Regions from separate parts of the Thioalkalivibrio sp. ALE10 genome, predicted to be linked through region 1. Evidence: predicted binding sites of a transcription regulator. Region 1 holds the regulator's gene; the other holds the start of a gene.
What was found. Region 1 encodes FliA, which starts transcription of late flagellar genes. Its sites were predicted from a motif close to GCTAAAGTTNNNNNNNNNNCNGCCGATA; they were not measured.
Positions count from the first base shown of each region.

Region 2: a site for FliA is predicted at 5,698-5,725, ahead of F788_RS14270 (methyl-accepting chemotaxis protein). Genes of this name have one in related genera too.

Region 1 covers NZ_KB906454.1:63,815-71,104, forward strand. Annotated here, with positions in the region: gene F788_RS0109625 (protein phosphatase CheZ) at 1-714, opposite strand, end outside; gene F788_RS0109630 (chemotaxis response regulator CheY) at 750-1,130, opposite strand; gene F788_RS0109635 (RNA polymerase sigma factor FliA) at 1,170-1,931, opposite strand; gene F788_RS0109640 (MinD/ParA family protein) at 1,928-2,752, opposite strand; gene flhF (flagellar biosynthesis protein FlhF) at 2,736-4,142, opposite strand; gene flhA (flagellar biosynthesis protein FlhA) at 4,198-6,297, opposite strand; gene flhB (flagellar biosynthesis protein FlhB) at 6,294-7,290, opposite strand, start outside.
Region 2 covers NZ_KB906451.1:183,103-190,392, reverse strand. Annotated here, with positions in the region: gene F788_RS0105295 (PhnD/SsuA/transferrin family substrate-binding protein) at 1-122, opposite strand, end outside; gene F788_RS0105290 (bifunctional 2-polyprenyl-6-hydroxyphenol methylase/3-demethylubiquinol 3-O-methyltransferase UbiG) at 138-743, opposite strand; gene F788_RS0105285 (EAL domain-containing protein) at 875-4,072, shown strand; gene F788_RS0105280 (DEAD/DEAH box helicase) at 4,244-5,575, shown strand; gene F788_RS14270 (methyl-accepting chemotaxis protein) at 5,746-7,290, shown strand, end outside.

The DNA of each region.
Region 1 (7,290 bases):
TTGAGTGTGGGGCACCGCGGGTCCATGCCCGCGGCGGTCCTCCTCGCGCGCGGTTTGTTCCGCCTCCGGGGCCTGTTCGGCCGCCGCCCGGGCATCCTTCTCCAGGCGCCCGGAAGACAGGCGGATCAGCGAGACCAGGTTTTCCTCCAGATCCGTGACCAGACGGATGACCCGCCGGATCACCTGCCCGGTGAGATCCTGGTAGCTCTGTGCCATCAGGACCTGTGACAGCAACCGGCGCAGTTCCTCGGTGTCCTTGCCGGTCTGTTCGAAAAATGCATCGAGTTCGCGCGCGAACTCGCGGAATTCCTCCACCGACAGTTCGCGGTTGCGGAACCGGGTCCATTTTTCGGTGAGTTCCGCGGCACGCCCGGCGAATGCCTCGGCAATCGGCAGGGACGATTCCACTGCATTCAGGGTTTCGTGCGTGGCCTGTTCGGTCTGGGTCACCACGTAACTCAGACGCTCGCGCGCATCCGGAATCTCGTCCTGCGCCAGCTCGACCAGACGCGAATCGCCCCGGAAGCTCTCCAGTGCCTCGTGCAGTTCGCGGGTCAGCTTGCCCAGTTCGTCGAACAGTTCGCGTTCATAAGGCCGCGCGAGCTCCTGGATCAGGCGGCGCGAAGCCTCCTCGTCACCGCCTTCCAGAGCGCCCACCAGCTCCCGCGCCAGCGCGAGCCGGTCTTCCCCGGAGGCATTCTCTTGTTCGGTCATCGGGTCTCTCTTGCCGTGTCAGCCGGTCGCGGTATTCAGCCTTGAGCTTCAATACGTTCGAAGATCTTTTCGATCTTCTCCTTGAGCGTCTCGGCCGTGAAGGGCTTCACAATGTAACCGTTCACGCCGGCCTCTGCCGCCTCCACGATCTGATCGCGCTTGGCTTCGGCCGTGACCATCAGCACCGGCAACGATTTCAGCCGCTCGTCCTTGCGTACCTCGCGCAGGAGGTCGATGCCCGGCATGTTGGGCATGTTCCAGTCGGTGATCAGAAAATCGAAGTCGCCGTTCTGCAGCATCGGCAGGGCCGTGCTCCCGTCGTCGGCCTCCATGGTGTTGTTGAAGCCAAGATCCCGCAGGAGATTCTTGATGATGCGCCGCATCGTGGAGAAGTCGTCCACGATCAGGATTTTCATACCCTTGTCCACAGTTCGCTCCGGGAATGTGTTTGAACCTTAGAATATCTGCAGGGACTCGACGTCTTCGAGCCACGAGCCCAGACGCGCCCGCAGACGGTGCACCGCCTGGCTGCGGATCTGGCTGACGCGCGATTCGGTCACGTCCAGCACGGCACCGATCTCGCGCAGGTTGAGTTCTTCGGTGTAGTACAGGTTGAGCACCAGTCGTTCACGCTCGGGCAGATCGCCCAGTGCGCCGGCCAGTTCCTCGCGGAACTCCCCGGCCTCGATGCGCCGCGACGGGGACTGCTCCTGCCCTTCCAGCACGCGATCCGCCTCGCCCTCCGGGCCGCCCACCTCGTCCAGCGCGAACAGATGGGCACCGGCGTGATCATCCAGCATCTGGTAGTAGGTTTCCACCGGGACGCCCAGCTCCTCGGCGATCTCCGGGGCGCGAGCGGCGCGGCCCTCGCGGGCCTCCACCGTCTGCATCGCCTCGGAGATCCGCCGGCTGTTGCGGTGCACCGAGCGCGGCGTCCAGTCGCTGCGACGCAGCTCGTCGATCATCGCCCCGCGGATGCGGATCCCGGCGTAGGTGGCGAAGGTCGCCCCCTGGCCGCCTTCGAACTGCCGCGCGGCCTCGATCAGCCCAACCATGCCTGCCTGCACCAGGTCATCCACCTGCACCGAGGCCGGCAGCCGAGCCATCAGGTGATGGGCGATCCGATTCACCAGCTCGACGTGGTCCGCGACCAGCTGATCCGGTCCCCCGGTCCCCGCCCGGGCGTATCCCGAAAGTCTGTTCTTTGGCGTGTTCATGCGCTTTGCAGCATCCTCTCGACGAAGAATCCAACCCCCCCGCTGGCGCCGCGGGCCACCGGCCAGCCGTCGACCTTGCGCGCGAGCTCGAGGAACGCCCGTCCCGCCGGGCTGCCCGGAGACTGCTGCACCACCGGCGCCCGTTTCTGCACCGCCTGGCGCAGGGCATCATCCAGCGGAATCACGCCCACCAGATCCAGTATGACCTCCGGCAGATAGGTGGAACAAACCGCCTGCAGCTTCTGCATCACGCGTTCCGCCCCGGCACGGCCCTGCACCATGTTTGCGACCACGCGGAACCGGTTCACGCCATGATCCCGATGCAGGACCTTGATCAGTGCATAGGCGTCGGTCATCGATGCCGGCTCGTCGGTGACCACCACCAGGGTCTCCTGCACGGCCTGACAGAAACTGGTCACCGACTCCTGCAACCCGGCGGCGGTATCCACCACCAGCACGTCCAGCGGTCGCGTATACATGCTGAAGGCCTGGATCAGGCCGTGATGTTCCGGCCGGCTCAGGTTGGCCATGGTCGCGATCCCGGACGCGGAAGGCACCACACGGATTCCCTCCGGGCCCTCGATGATCACGTCCTCCAGATCCTCGACGTCCCCGGTCACCAGGTCGTGCAGCGTCCGCTGCGGACGCAGGCCCAGCAGCACATCGACGTTCGCGAGCCCCAGGTCCGCATCGAACAGCATGACCTCGCGTCCCAGACGGGCCAGTCCGACCGACAGGTTGACCGAGACATTGGTCTTGCCGACCCCGCCCTTGCCCGAGGCCACCGCGACCACCTTCAGGGGCTTAGTGTTGTGTGACATGACGTCCCTTCAGCACCGGTTGAATCATTTCCAGCGGGGCGGGCTCCTCGCCCGCGGCCGGCTCGTCCGCGGATCGCGGCCGCCGGGCCTCGCGTTCCGTCGCCTGGCGCCGCCGCCAGGCCTGCATCGCCTCGTCGACCCAGGCATCGGCCGCCCCGTGTTCGGGTTCCTCCTGCAGCGCCAGGCGGGTCAGATGTCCGGTATCCACGCGATGGAAATCCTCGGCGATGCGCTGGCCGTCGCTCATGAACGCGACACCCAGCGGCTGGTCCAGCAGCACCGAAAGCACCTCCCCCAGCTGTTCCGCCTCGTCCAGCTTGGTCAGCACAAGGGCCGAGGGTTCCGTGGGGGCGAATGCCTCCAGCACCCGCCGCAGGGCCATGCCCTGGGTGGTGGCCGCGATCACCAGCCAGGTCTCCGCGCGCACGTCGGCAGGCATGTCCGTCAGCAGGGGTTCGCGCGGGGCGGTACGCGGCGACTGTCCGGCGGTATCCACCAGGATCAGGTGCCCGCTGCCCGCCGAGCGCCGCGCCATCTCGCGCAGCTCGGCCTCCGTCTCCACCACACGCACCGCGGTGCCCGCCATCTGGCCGAAGGCCTGCAACTGCCGCGTCGCGCCGATGCGCTGGGCGTCCATGGTGACCAGGGTGACCGAATCCGGCCCCATGCGGCGGATCTGGCGCAGTGCAATCCGCGCAATGGTGGTGGTCTTGCCGACCCCGGTCGGTCCCTCCAGCGCGAGTACCCCGCCCTCGTCGAGGATCGAGGCGCGCGCGGTCACGATGGCGCCCGACAGGCGCGCCCGCAGGCGCTCCCATGCCTCCTCCGAGGTATGATCGTCGAGGATGCTGCCGGCCAGGCTGCGCGCCAGCGGCTCGCGGAAGCCCAGATCCATCAGCCGCGCCTTGCATTCGGCCGCCAGTGGATGCCGCGCCGCCCAGCGGGCCTGCTCGTTCTCTTCGTACTGCCGCGTCAGCAGGCTGCGCAGATCCCGCAGTTCCTGACGCATCGCGGACACCTCGGGGTCGGTGGGCCATTGCGGGGCCGGCCGCTGCCGGGACGCGGCACCCGCCCCCCCGCCGGTGGAAGCCGCCGCGGGCTCCGGTGCGCGGGGCTGCTCAGTACGTGGCGCCGGTTCATCGCGCACGCCCTGGCGCATCGATCCCCGGGCGGGGCGTGCCCCGCTGCCGGCGTCGTCCTGCCGCGGGGCACCCCGGCCGTCACCCTCCGCCGTTCCGGCGGGCGCCTCGCCGCCATCGAGGGCGGCGACCACCTCCAGCCAGCCGTCGACCCGGCGGCTGGACAGGATCACGGCGTCCTCGCCCTGCTCCTCGCGGACCTGGCGCATCGCGTCGCGCATGTCCCGTGCCCGGTATCGTCTGACATTCATCGTTCGCTCTCCCGCCGATCGTTGACTGGTGCTTCAGGCCATGCCCGTTCGCACATCACGCCGACTTCTTGTCTGCTTCATCCTGTCCCACCGTGGCCACCACCCGGATCCGCCGGTTGTCCGGGATCTCGGTGAACGCGAGCACGGTCAGGTTGCGCACCGCGCCCCGCAGCCATCCGGCGATCCAGGAGCGGATTTCCGGGGCCACCACCAGCACCGCCGGCTGTCCCGCCGCCTCCTGACGCTGGGCGGCCTCGCCCACCGATCGTTGCAGGCGTTCGGCCAGGCCCGGCTCCAGTCCGACGGTGTCGCCATTGCTGCCCTGCAGAGACTTATGCAAAAGCTGTTCCAACGAGGGGTCGAGGGCGATCAGGGGCAGCTCCTCCTCCGGTCCCACCAGGTCCTGGACGATGGAGCGCGACAGCGCGACCCGCACTGCGGCGGTCAAAGTGCCGGGATCCTGACTCTTGGCACCCTCCTCTGCCAGGGTTTCGGCGATCGTGCGCAGATCGCGGATGGAGACCTGTTCGGCCAGCAGGTTCTGCAGCACCTTCAGGATCACGCTCAGCGACAGCGTCTTCGGCACCAGGTTTTCCACCAGCTTGGGCGAACGCTGCGCCAGCTGGTCCAGCAGGTGCTGGGCCTCCTCGTGGCCGATCAGCCGGTGGGCGTTCTCGCGGAACACCTGCGACAGATGGGTGGCGATCACCGTGGAGACGTCCACCACGGTGTAGCCGGCCCCCTGCGCCTGTTCGCGGTTCTCGGGGTCGATCCACAGGGCATCCAGGTTGAACGTCGGATCCTTGGTCGGCGTGCCCGGCACCTCGCCGAAGACCTCGCCCGGATTGATCGCCAGCTCCTTGTCCGGGAACACCTCCGCCTCGGCGACGGTGACGCCCAGCAGAGAGATGCGGTAGGTGTTCGGACTCAGTTCGAGGTTGTCGCGGATATGCACCGGCTGCAGCAGGAAGCCCAGCTCCTGCGACAGCTTGCGGCGCACGCCCTTGATCCGCCCCATCAGCTGCCCGTCCTGGGTCCGGTCCACCAGCGGGATCAGGCGGTAGCCGACCTCCAGCGACACCAAGTCCACCGGCGGCACGTCTTCCCAGGACAGCTCGCGGTTCTCCGGCGAGGGTTCCTGCTCGGCCTCCGGCAGACGCTCCACCTCGGCCGCCTCCTCGCGACGCTGGCGCGACATCAGATAGCCACCCCCGGCGGCCAGCGAGGCCAGGCCGAGGAACACCGCATTGGGCATCCCCGGCACCATGCCCAGCGATGCGATCACCCCGCCGACCACGTACATCACGCGCGGGTTGGAGAACATCTGCCCGACCACCTGCTGGCCCATGTCCTGAGTGGTGGACACCCGCGTCACGATGATGGCCGTGGCCGAGGACAGCACCAGCGACGGGATCTGCGCGACCAGCCCGTCGCCAATGGTCAGCAACACATAGTTGGTGGCGGCATCGCCGATCGACATCCCGTGCTGCAGGGCGCCGATGGTCAGTCCGCCGATGATGTTCACGAACAGGATCAGGATCCCGGCGATGGCGTCGCCGCGCACGAACTTCGAGGCCCCGTCCATGGAACCGTAGAAATCGGCCTCCTGGGCGATCTCGTCACGCCGCCGGCGCGCCTCTTCCTGAGTCAGAAGCCCGGCATTGAGGTCGGCGTCGATCGCCATCTGCTTGCCCGGCATCGAATCCAGGGTAAAGCGGGCGCTGACCTCCGACACGCGCCCCGCCCCCTTGGTCACCACCACGAAGTTGATGATGATCAGGATCGCGAACACCACCAGGCCAACCGCGTAGTTGCCGCCGACCACGAAATCGCCGAAGGCCTGGATGACCTGCCCGGCCGCGTCCGTCCCGGTGTGCCCTTCCAGCAGGATCACCCGGGTGGAGGCGATGTTCAGCGCCAGACGCAGGAGCGTGGCCACCAGCAGTACCGTGGGAAACACCGCGAATTCCAGCGGCCGCGGGGTGTACACCGCGACCATGATCACCACCAGCGACAGCGCGATGTTGAAGGTGAACAGCACGTCCAGCGCCACCGGCGGCAGCGGCAGCACCATCATCGACAGCATCGCGATCAGCAGCAGCGGGGCGCCCAGCCCCCAGCGGCCCATGCCGCTCAGGCGATCGAGGAAGCTCATGCGTCATCCTCCCGGCGCCGGCCGTGGCGTCCCTGATGGGGATCGAGATATTCGTCCGGCACCGGCAGGTCGTCCGGCATGTCCACGCCCTGGTCGGCCCGCTTGAGCTGATACACGTAGGCGAGGATGCGCGCCACGGCCACGAACAGGCCGTCGGGAATCTCGCGGTCCAGGTCGGTGGTGTAATACAGTGCGCGCGCCACCTTCGGTGCCTCGACCCGAATGATGTCGTGCTCGTCGGCGATCTCGCGGATATTCGCCGCGACCTCGTCGACGCCCTTGGCCACCACCTTCGGCGCCGACATCTTCGAGGCCTCGTAGACGATCGCCACGGCATAGTGCGTGGGGTTGGTGATCACCACGTCGGCCTTCGGCACCTCTTCCATCATCCGGCGCTGGGCCATTTCCTGCTGTTGCTGGCGGATCTTCTGCTTGACCTCGGGCTTGCCGTCGGTCTCCTTGTACTCGTCCTTGAGCTCCTGCCGCGTCATCCGCAGCTGCTTCTGGTGATTCCACATCTGGAACGGCGCGTCGATCGCCGCGACGATGATCAGCGCCGCCGACACCGCGATGAAGGTGCCGAGCGCGATCTGGGCCGCATGCGACACGCCCTGGTGCAGTGGCTCGTAGCCCAGTCCCAGGAGACGGTCGGAGAAGGTCCACAGGGTCAGCATCGCGACCGTGCCAACCAGCGTGAACTTGGCGAGGGTCTTGCCGAACTCCATCAGCCCCTGCCAGGAAAAGATCCGCTGCAGGCCCTTGATCGGGTTCAGCTTCGACGCCTTGGGCGCCGCCGCCTGCCAGGAGAAATTGGCGCCGCCGATCAGGATGGGCGCCATCACGGCCGCCACCATCAGGATCCCGAACAGCGGCAGCAGCGCCATCAGCGTCTGGAAGATCTGATCCGCCAGATAGGGCAGCAACAGATCCGGGTCATGGGCCAGCTCCGGCTCGAAGTCCAGACGGGCCCGGGTCTGGTTGGCCAGCTGTCCG
Region 2 (7,290 bases), on a different contig from region 1:
CGCATCACCGTTTCCGGATCCTGCATCGGCAGCGGGGCAAACTGCAGGGTCCCGGCGAAGGCCAGACCGGGCAGCAGCCCGCACAACAGAAGCGGGATCCGGAAAAGTCGTGCGTTCAGCATGGACACAGGCTAACACTACTTCGGCGATGCGACGGCCAGGCAGGCGGCGCGTGCCCCGTGGCGTTGGATCACGGTCCATTCCTCGATGTACAGACCGGCGGCATCCAGCTGGGCGCGAAAGTCTTCCTCGTAGGTGACGCGGCCGAAGTCGATGCTGGTAAGCCTGCGCAGGGCGGGCTTGAGCCGCTCCAGCATCGGTGACGGGCGCTGCTGGATGGTCTGGGTGAAGTAGATCCGCCCGCCCGGGCGCAGCAGGCCGATGCAGTGGCGCAGGGCCCCGACCGGGTCGGGCAGCAGCATGAAACTCCCGGAGAAATACACCGCGTCGCAGGGCTCGCCGTTGTGGTCGTACACCGACCGCCAATGCACCGTGACCCGGTCGGACAGTGCCGCTGCCGCGACCTGCCGGCGGGCACGGTCGATGTAGTCGGCGTCGATGTCGATGCCGGTCACGGTGAGGTTCTTCTGCCTGACGGTGTCCGTATTGGCCAGCAGCGCGCCGGCGGTGCCGATGCCGACGTCCAGCAGGTGCGCGCCCGGCGGCAGACGCTCGAGGACCGCGGCGTACCAGCGCGCGGTCATGCGCAGAATCAGGCTGTCGTAGACCAGGCTGCGGAACATGCGGGCAGGATACCGGATCGGTCGTGGCGGCGCGGCCCCCTGCATATGGAGGGGTTGCCGGGGCGGGGGACCGTTTAAGCTTCCGGGCGACGGGCCATGACGGCCCGCGAACTTCCTGCCGGAGTGCTTGCATGCGTGATCGGGTACTGGTGACTTCCCTTCTGCTGGTCGCCGTGAACGGCCTTCCACTGGCCGGCGTGGTGTTCTTTGACTGGACGGTCTACGAGGTCCTGCTGCTGTTCTGGGCAGAGAACCTGGTGATCGGCCTGTTCACCGTGACCCGGTTCGTGACCCTCGCACGCCGCAAGGGCGAGAACCGCGCATGGTTCATGGCGCCGTTCTTCCTGTTCCATTACGGCATGTTCACCATGGTCCACGGCATTTTCGTGGTGACGATGTTCCGGCCCGATGACCATGCTGCGTCCGACTTCGGCCTGATGATCCCGTTTCTGGCGCTGCTGCTGAGCCACGGCACGTCCTACGTGCTGAACTTCATCGGCCGGCGCGAGTACGAGAGCGTGACCGCCAACGAGGTGATGGTCGCGCCGTACAAGCGGATCGTCGTCCTGCATGTCACCATCCTCGCCGGCGGCGGACTGGTTACGTATCTGGGGTCGCCCATGGCGGCGCTGGCCCTGCTGGTGGTGCTCAAGACCGCGATCGACGTGTTCACGCATGTGCGCGAGCACCGCAGAAAGCGTGCCGCCGAACGCCGCGAGCGCGAGACCGGCCGCGCCGACAGCCACCCCACAGAAGGGAGAGAAGGGGACGCCAGGGAATGGATCCGGAGAAGGCCCGCGGTCGCATGGGTGGTCGCGGCCCTTTTTGTGCTTGCGGGATGCGGCGTCGACGTGCCGCAGGACGAGCGGACCGTGCTGCATGTCGGGCTGTACGAGAACGAGCCCAAGATCTACACCGATGCCCGGGGGCAGCCGGCCGGGCTGTTCCCGGTGCTGCTGGAGGCCCTGGCCGAACACGAGGGGTGGCGCCTGGAGTATCGGGACTGCCAGTGGGCCGAATGCCTGGCGCAGCTGGAGCAGGGCGAACTGGATCTGATGCCGGATGTGGCCCTGACCGGGGAGCGCGAGCAGCGGTTTCGTTTCCACGAGGTGCCGGTGGCGCAGTCATGGAGCCAGGTGTACGCCCCGCGCGAGGCGTCGGTGCGCTCGCTGGAGGATCTGACGGAGCGGCAGGTGGCGGTGCTCGAGGACTCGGTGCACGAGGACTGGCTGTCGTCGGCGGCAGAGGGGGCACGTCTGGTGCGGCGCGAATCCCTGGACGGGGTGCTGGCAGCGGTGGGCGAGGGGGCTGCGGATCTTGCAGTGAGCAACAATTTCCACGGCGGACGGCACGCGGCCCGGCATGGTCTGTTCGAAACGCCGCTGTCCTTCGACCACACCGGGCTTTATTTCGCCGCCTCGCCCACGCTGGATCCGGCCGTCCTGGAGGCCGTGGACGGCCATCTGGCGACCTGGAAGGGTACGCCCGATTCGCCCTATCACCGTGCCATGGCGGAAACGCTGAGCCCCGAGGTGCGGGGTGTGTTGCCGGCCTGGGCCCTGCCGGTGCTGGGTGTCTTCGCGGGCGTGGCGGTGGCCCTCGGGGGGCTGGTGCTGACCCTGCGCTGGCAGGTGCAGCGGCGCACGCGCGAGCTGGAGCGCGCAAGCCGGCGTTTCCGGCACCTGCTGGACAGCTCCCCGGTGGTCATCTATTCGCTGCCTCCCGATACGCGCGACCTGACCTGGGTCAGCGGCAATCTTGCGTCGCTGTTCGGGTGTTCGCCGGAAGAGGCCCTGCAACCCGACTGGTGGCGCGAGCATGTCCACGCGGAGGACCGCACGCTGGCCCGGCGGGCGCGCGAACAGGCGCGGGAACAGGGGCATGCAGTGGTCGAGTACCGTTTGTTCGATGCACAGGGGCGGGTGCGACGCGTGCGCGACGAAATGCAGCGGGTCCCTGTGCACAACGGGCGCGGGGAGGCACGTGAGGAGATCATCGGCAGCTGGACCGATCTGACCCAGACCTTCGAGCAGCGCGAGCAGTTGCGGCTGCTGAGCCATTACGACACCCGGACCGGTCTGCCCAACCGGGTCCTGCTGCATGACCGTATCGGGCACAGCATCGAACTGGCGATGGGCCTGGACGGTGCGACCCGGTTGCTGGTGCTGCTGGATCTGGACCGGTTCAAGGGACTGAACGAGACCCTTGGCACGGCGCTGGGGGATCAGCTGCTGCTCGGCGTGGCGCAGCGGCTGTCGCAGTATGTGGCGGCGCAGGACACGGTGGCGCGCTCCGGGCCCGACGAATTCGGTCTGTTGCTGGAAGCCCCGGCCGCGGGCGCGGCGCGGGAAGAATGGCTGAATGGTCTGCTGGCCGAGCTGCGCCGGCCCTTCGAGCTGGCCGGGCGTGCACTGCGGATCACGGTCAGCGCGGGCTGCGCCGAATTTCCCCGTGATGGCGCGACCACCGAGGAGCTGTTCACGGCCGCGGAACTGGCGCTGGACGAGGCGCGGCGTGGCGGGGGGGATCGCTGGGAGGTCTATGCTACCGGGCTGGGCGAGCGGACTTCGCGACGCACGCTGCTGGAGCACGACCTGCGCGAGGCCCTGGTGCGCGAGGAGTTCGAACTGTTCCTGCAGCCGCAATACAGTCTGGATCCGTTCGTCCTGACCGGGGTCGAGGCCCTGGTGCGCTGGGAACATCCGGAGCGGGGAAGGCTCTCGCCCGGCGAATTCATCCCTCTGGCCGAAGAGACCGGGCTGATCGGAGCGATCGACCGCTGGGTACTGGACCGGGCCTGTGCGCATCTGGCCACGCGCGATGCCGAGGGAAGCCACGTGCCGCGCATGGCCGTCAACCTGTCGGTGATGGAGCTGGAGGGCGGCGAGCTGACGCCGGCGGTGCGCGAGGCGCTGGAACGCCATGGCCTGCAGCCCCATCGGCTGGAGCTGGAGGTCACCGAGACCATGCTGATGACCAGTCCGGAGGCCGCGATGGCCGAGCTGGGCCGGCTCAAGGCCCTGGGCGTGGCGCTGGCGATGGACGATTTCGGCACCGGCTATTCCAACCTGGCGCTGCTCCACCGGATGCCGCTGGACCGGCTCAAGCTGGATCAGTCGCTGGTGCTGGAAATCGGCCGTTCCGGTTCCAGCGAGGACATCATCCGCGCCATCATCGCACTGGCGCGGACCCTGGATCTGGAGGTGCTGGCCGAGGGCATCGAGACCGAGGCGCAGCGGGATTTCCTGCTGCGGGTCGGGTGCCGCGAGGGGCAGGGGTATCTGTGGTCCCCTCCGGTGCCGGCCGAGCAGTGCCCCTGCCGTGACTGAACCAGCCCGCGCTGGCTTGTAATGGGGCCGGGAAGGCCGTATGGTGGGGGATTACCGAACGCCTCGCCCGTCAGCGTCCGTTCACTTGATCGTTTCGATCCCCCCGATGTCGTCTTCCCCGATGGGTGCCCCTTGGCCGAGCGTTGAGCGGCGGGTTGCGCTGGAGCACTCATGTCTTCCGAACCGACTTTTGCCGGCCTGAATCTGGCCGAACCCCTGCTGCGCGCGCTTTCCGCCGCCGGCTACACCCGTCCCACGCCGATCCAGGCCGGGGCGATCCCCGAAGTACTGGCCGGTCGCGACCTGCTGGCCGCAGCCCAGACCGGCACCGGCAAGACCGCCGGCTTCACCCTGCCGATCCTGCAGAAGCTCGCGGAAAATCCGCCGGCGCGCGCCGGCAACGGCCGTCCGCGCGCCCTGGTGCTGACCCCGACGCGGGAGCTGGCTTCCCAGGTTCACGATTCGGTGAAGACCTACGGCCAGCATCTGGAGCAACGCTCCATGACCATCTTCGGCGGGGTGGGCATGAATCCGCAGATCCGCGCGCTGCGCAGCCGCATGGACGTGGTGGTGGCCACGCCCGGGCGCCTGCTGGATCACGCGAACCAGAAGACGATCGACCTGTCCGGGGTGGAGATCCTGGTGCTGGACGAGGCGGATCGCATGCTCGACATGGGCTTCATCCGCGACATCCGCAAGCTGATCGCGATGCTGCCGAAGAAGCGCCAGAACCTGATGTTCTCGGCCACCTTCTCCAATGACATCCGCAAGCTGGCCGATGGCCTGCTGACCGACCCGGCCTGCGTGGAAGTCGCGGCGCGCAACACCGCCTCGGAGAGCGTGGAGCAGAAGGTCCACCTGGTGGAAAGCCATCAGAAGCGGGATCTGCTGAGCCATCTGATCCGCAGCAACGACTGGGAACAGGTGCTGGTGTTTACCCGCACCAAGCACGGCGCCGACCGCCTGGCGGACAAGCTCACCAAGGACGGCGTTCAGTCGGCGGCGATCCATGGCAACAAGAGCCAGAACGCCCGCACCCGGGCGCTGGAACAGTTCAAGTCCGGCCGCGTGCCGGTGCTGGTGGCCACCGACATCGCCGCGCGCGGGCTGGACATCGACCAGCTGCCGCAGGTGGTCAATTTCGAGCTGCCCAACGTGCCGGAGGACTACGTCCACCGCATCGGCCGCACCGGTCGTGCCGGCTGTGAAGGTTCGGCGCTGTCGCTGGTCGGCGGCGACGAGCTGAAGCTGCTGGCCGGGATCGAGAAGCTGATTCAGCGTCCGATCGAGCGGATGGAGACCGACGGCTACGCGGCGCCGCAGCCGGTGGCGGATGACCGCCCCCGCCGCGGCCGTGGCAAGGGCAGTGGTGCTCCCCGTGGCAAGGGCAACGGAAATGGCGCCGGCAACCGTTCCGGACGCGGCGGCGGTGGTCCGCGTCAGGGGCAGGGCCGCGGCACCGAAGGCCGGGGCCGCGGTCAGGCCGCCTCCGGGCGCCGCTGACACGGTTTTCCCGGTGTCGCGGCGCGGCACCGGGGAATGCGGGGCGAGCGTCTTCCATCCGCTCCCGAAGAAATGTGAAGCAGTACACGAAACGCACCTCCCGGGGTGCGTTTTTTCGTGGGGCTCAAGGCGGCTGGAGATTGGCCGTCAAAGGGATCAGGAACCGGAGGATGACGATGAAGATACAGGGCCTGCGCCTCAAACTGATCCTGCTGGTGATCGCGGTCAGCACCATCCCGCTGTCCATCATGGGCGGGGTGACCTTCCACAGCATGAAGGGCCAGCTGAACGCGAGCCTGGAACAGACGCTGATCAACGTCGGCGAGCAGGTGCAGGCCGCGGTCGACCGGCGCGTGGTGGAACACGGTCAGGCCCTGCGCAGCGTGGCCCGGGCCGATCTCGCCGATCCGCGGGATGCCGAAACGGCGCTGGAAGGGTTGCGTGCCGAGTACGAAGGGTTCCGCTGGGCCGGCCTGCTGGACGACGCCGGGGCAGTCCTGGCGGAGTCGGGGCGCATGGCCGAACGCGCCGGGGCGGGCCCGGGCGCCACCCGTGACGGCAAGGTGCGCGCGGCGCAGGCCGGTGACCGCCTGCTGGATGTCGACGTCGGGGCGGATTCCGCCGACGGGCGCTTCATCACCTACCTGGAACCCCTGGATGACGGCCGGGTCCTGGCGGCGCAGCTGCCGATGGACGCCGTCAAGGCGGTGTCCGACCGCGTGGCGATCGGAGAGACCGGTCGCGTCACGCTGTTCAATGGCGACGGACGGCTGATCGGGCACCGCGACATGGGCCGCTTCGGCTATGACATGAGCGACTACACCATCATGCAGGCCCCGCTGCGCCATCGCGAAGGGGACCCGGGCGGCGAATTCCTCAGCGGCGACGGTGACCGCAAATGGGGTCTGACCCGGATGCTCCCGGAAATGGCGGAGGAGTATGACGTCCATTGGGGCCTGATCGTGGATCAGACACTGTCGGAGCTGTACGCGCCGGTGAACATGCTCTGGTGGCTTCTGTGGGCGCTGTGGATCGTGGCGTTCCTCGTCGCGCTTGTGATCGGCTGGATCTATGCCGGTGTTCTGACCCGGCCGCTGGAGCGTCTGGCTACTGGCCTGGAAGCGGTGGGCAGCGGCTCGGCGGATCTGGGGTATCGCGTGGATATCGCCACGCGCGACGAGATCGGCCGCACCGGCCGTGCGTTCAACCAGGTGATGGAACGGCTGTCGGGACTGATAGGCCAGGTCGCGGACGCGGCCGACGGCATCGCCGCCTCGGCGCGTCAGCTGGAAGGGCGCAGTGCGGAACTGAGCCGGGCGACCGGCGAGCAGCGCAGTGACGTGGAGCAGGTGGTGACGGCGATGAACGAGATGTCGGCCACCGTGCAGGAGGTTGCGAACAATACCCAGAGCACCGCGGAGCAGGCCGATCAGGCGACTCAGGCGGTGCATGGGGGGCGCGACGTGGTGTCCGCCACGCAGGAGACCATCAATGCCCTGGCCGGGGAGATCAACCGCTCGCGCGACGTGATCGACGAGCTCAAGGGCGACAGCGACAACATCGGTACGATCCTGCAGGTGATCGAGGAGATCGCCGACAAGACCAACCTGCTGGCGCTGAACGCGGCCATCGAGGCGGCACGTGCCGGGGAGGCCGGACGCGGCTTTGCGGTGGTGGCGGACGAGGTCCGGCACCTGGCGCAGCGCACCAACGAC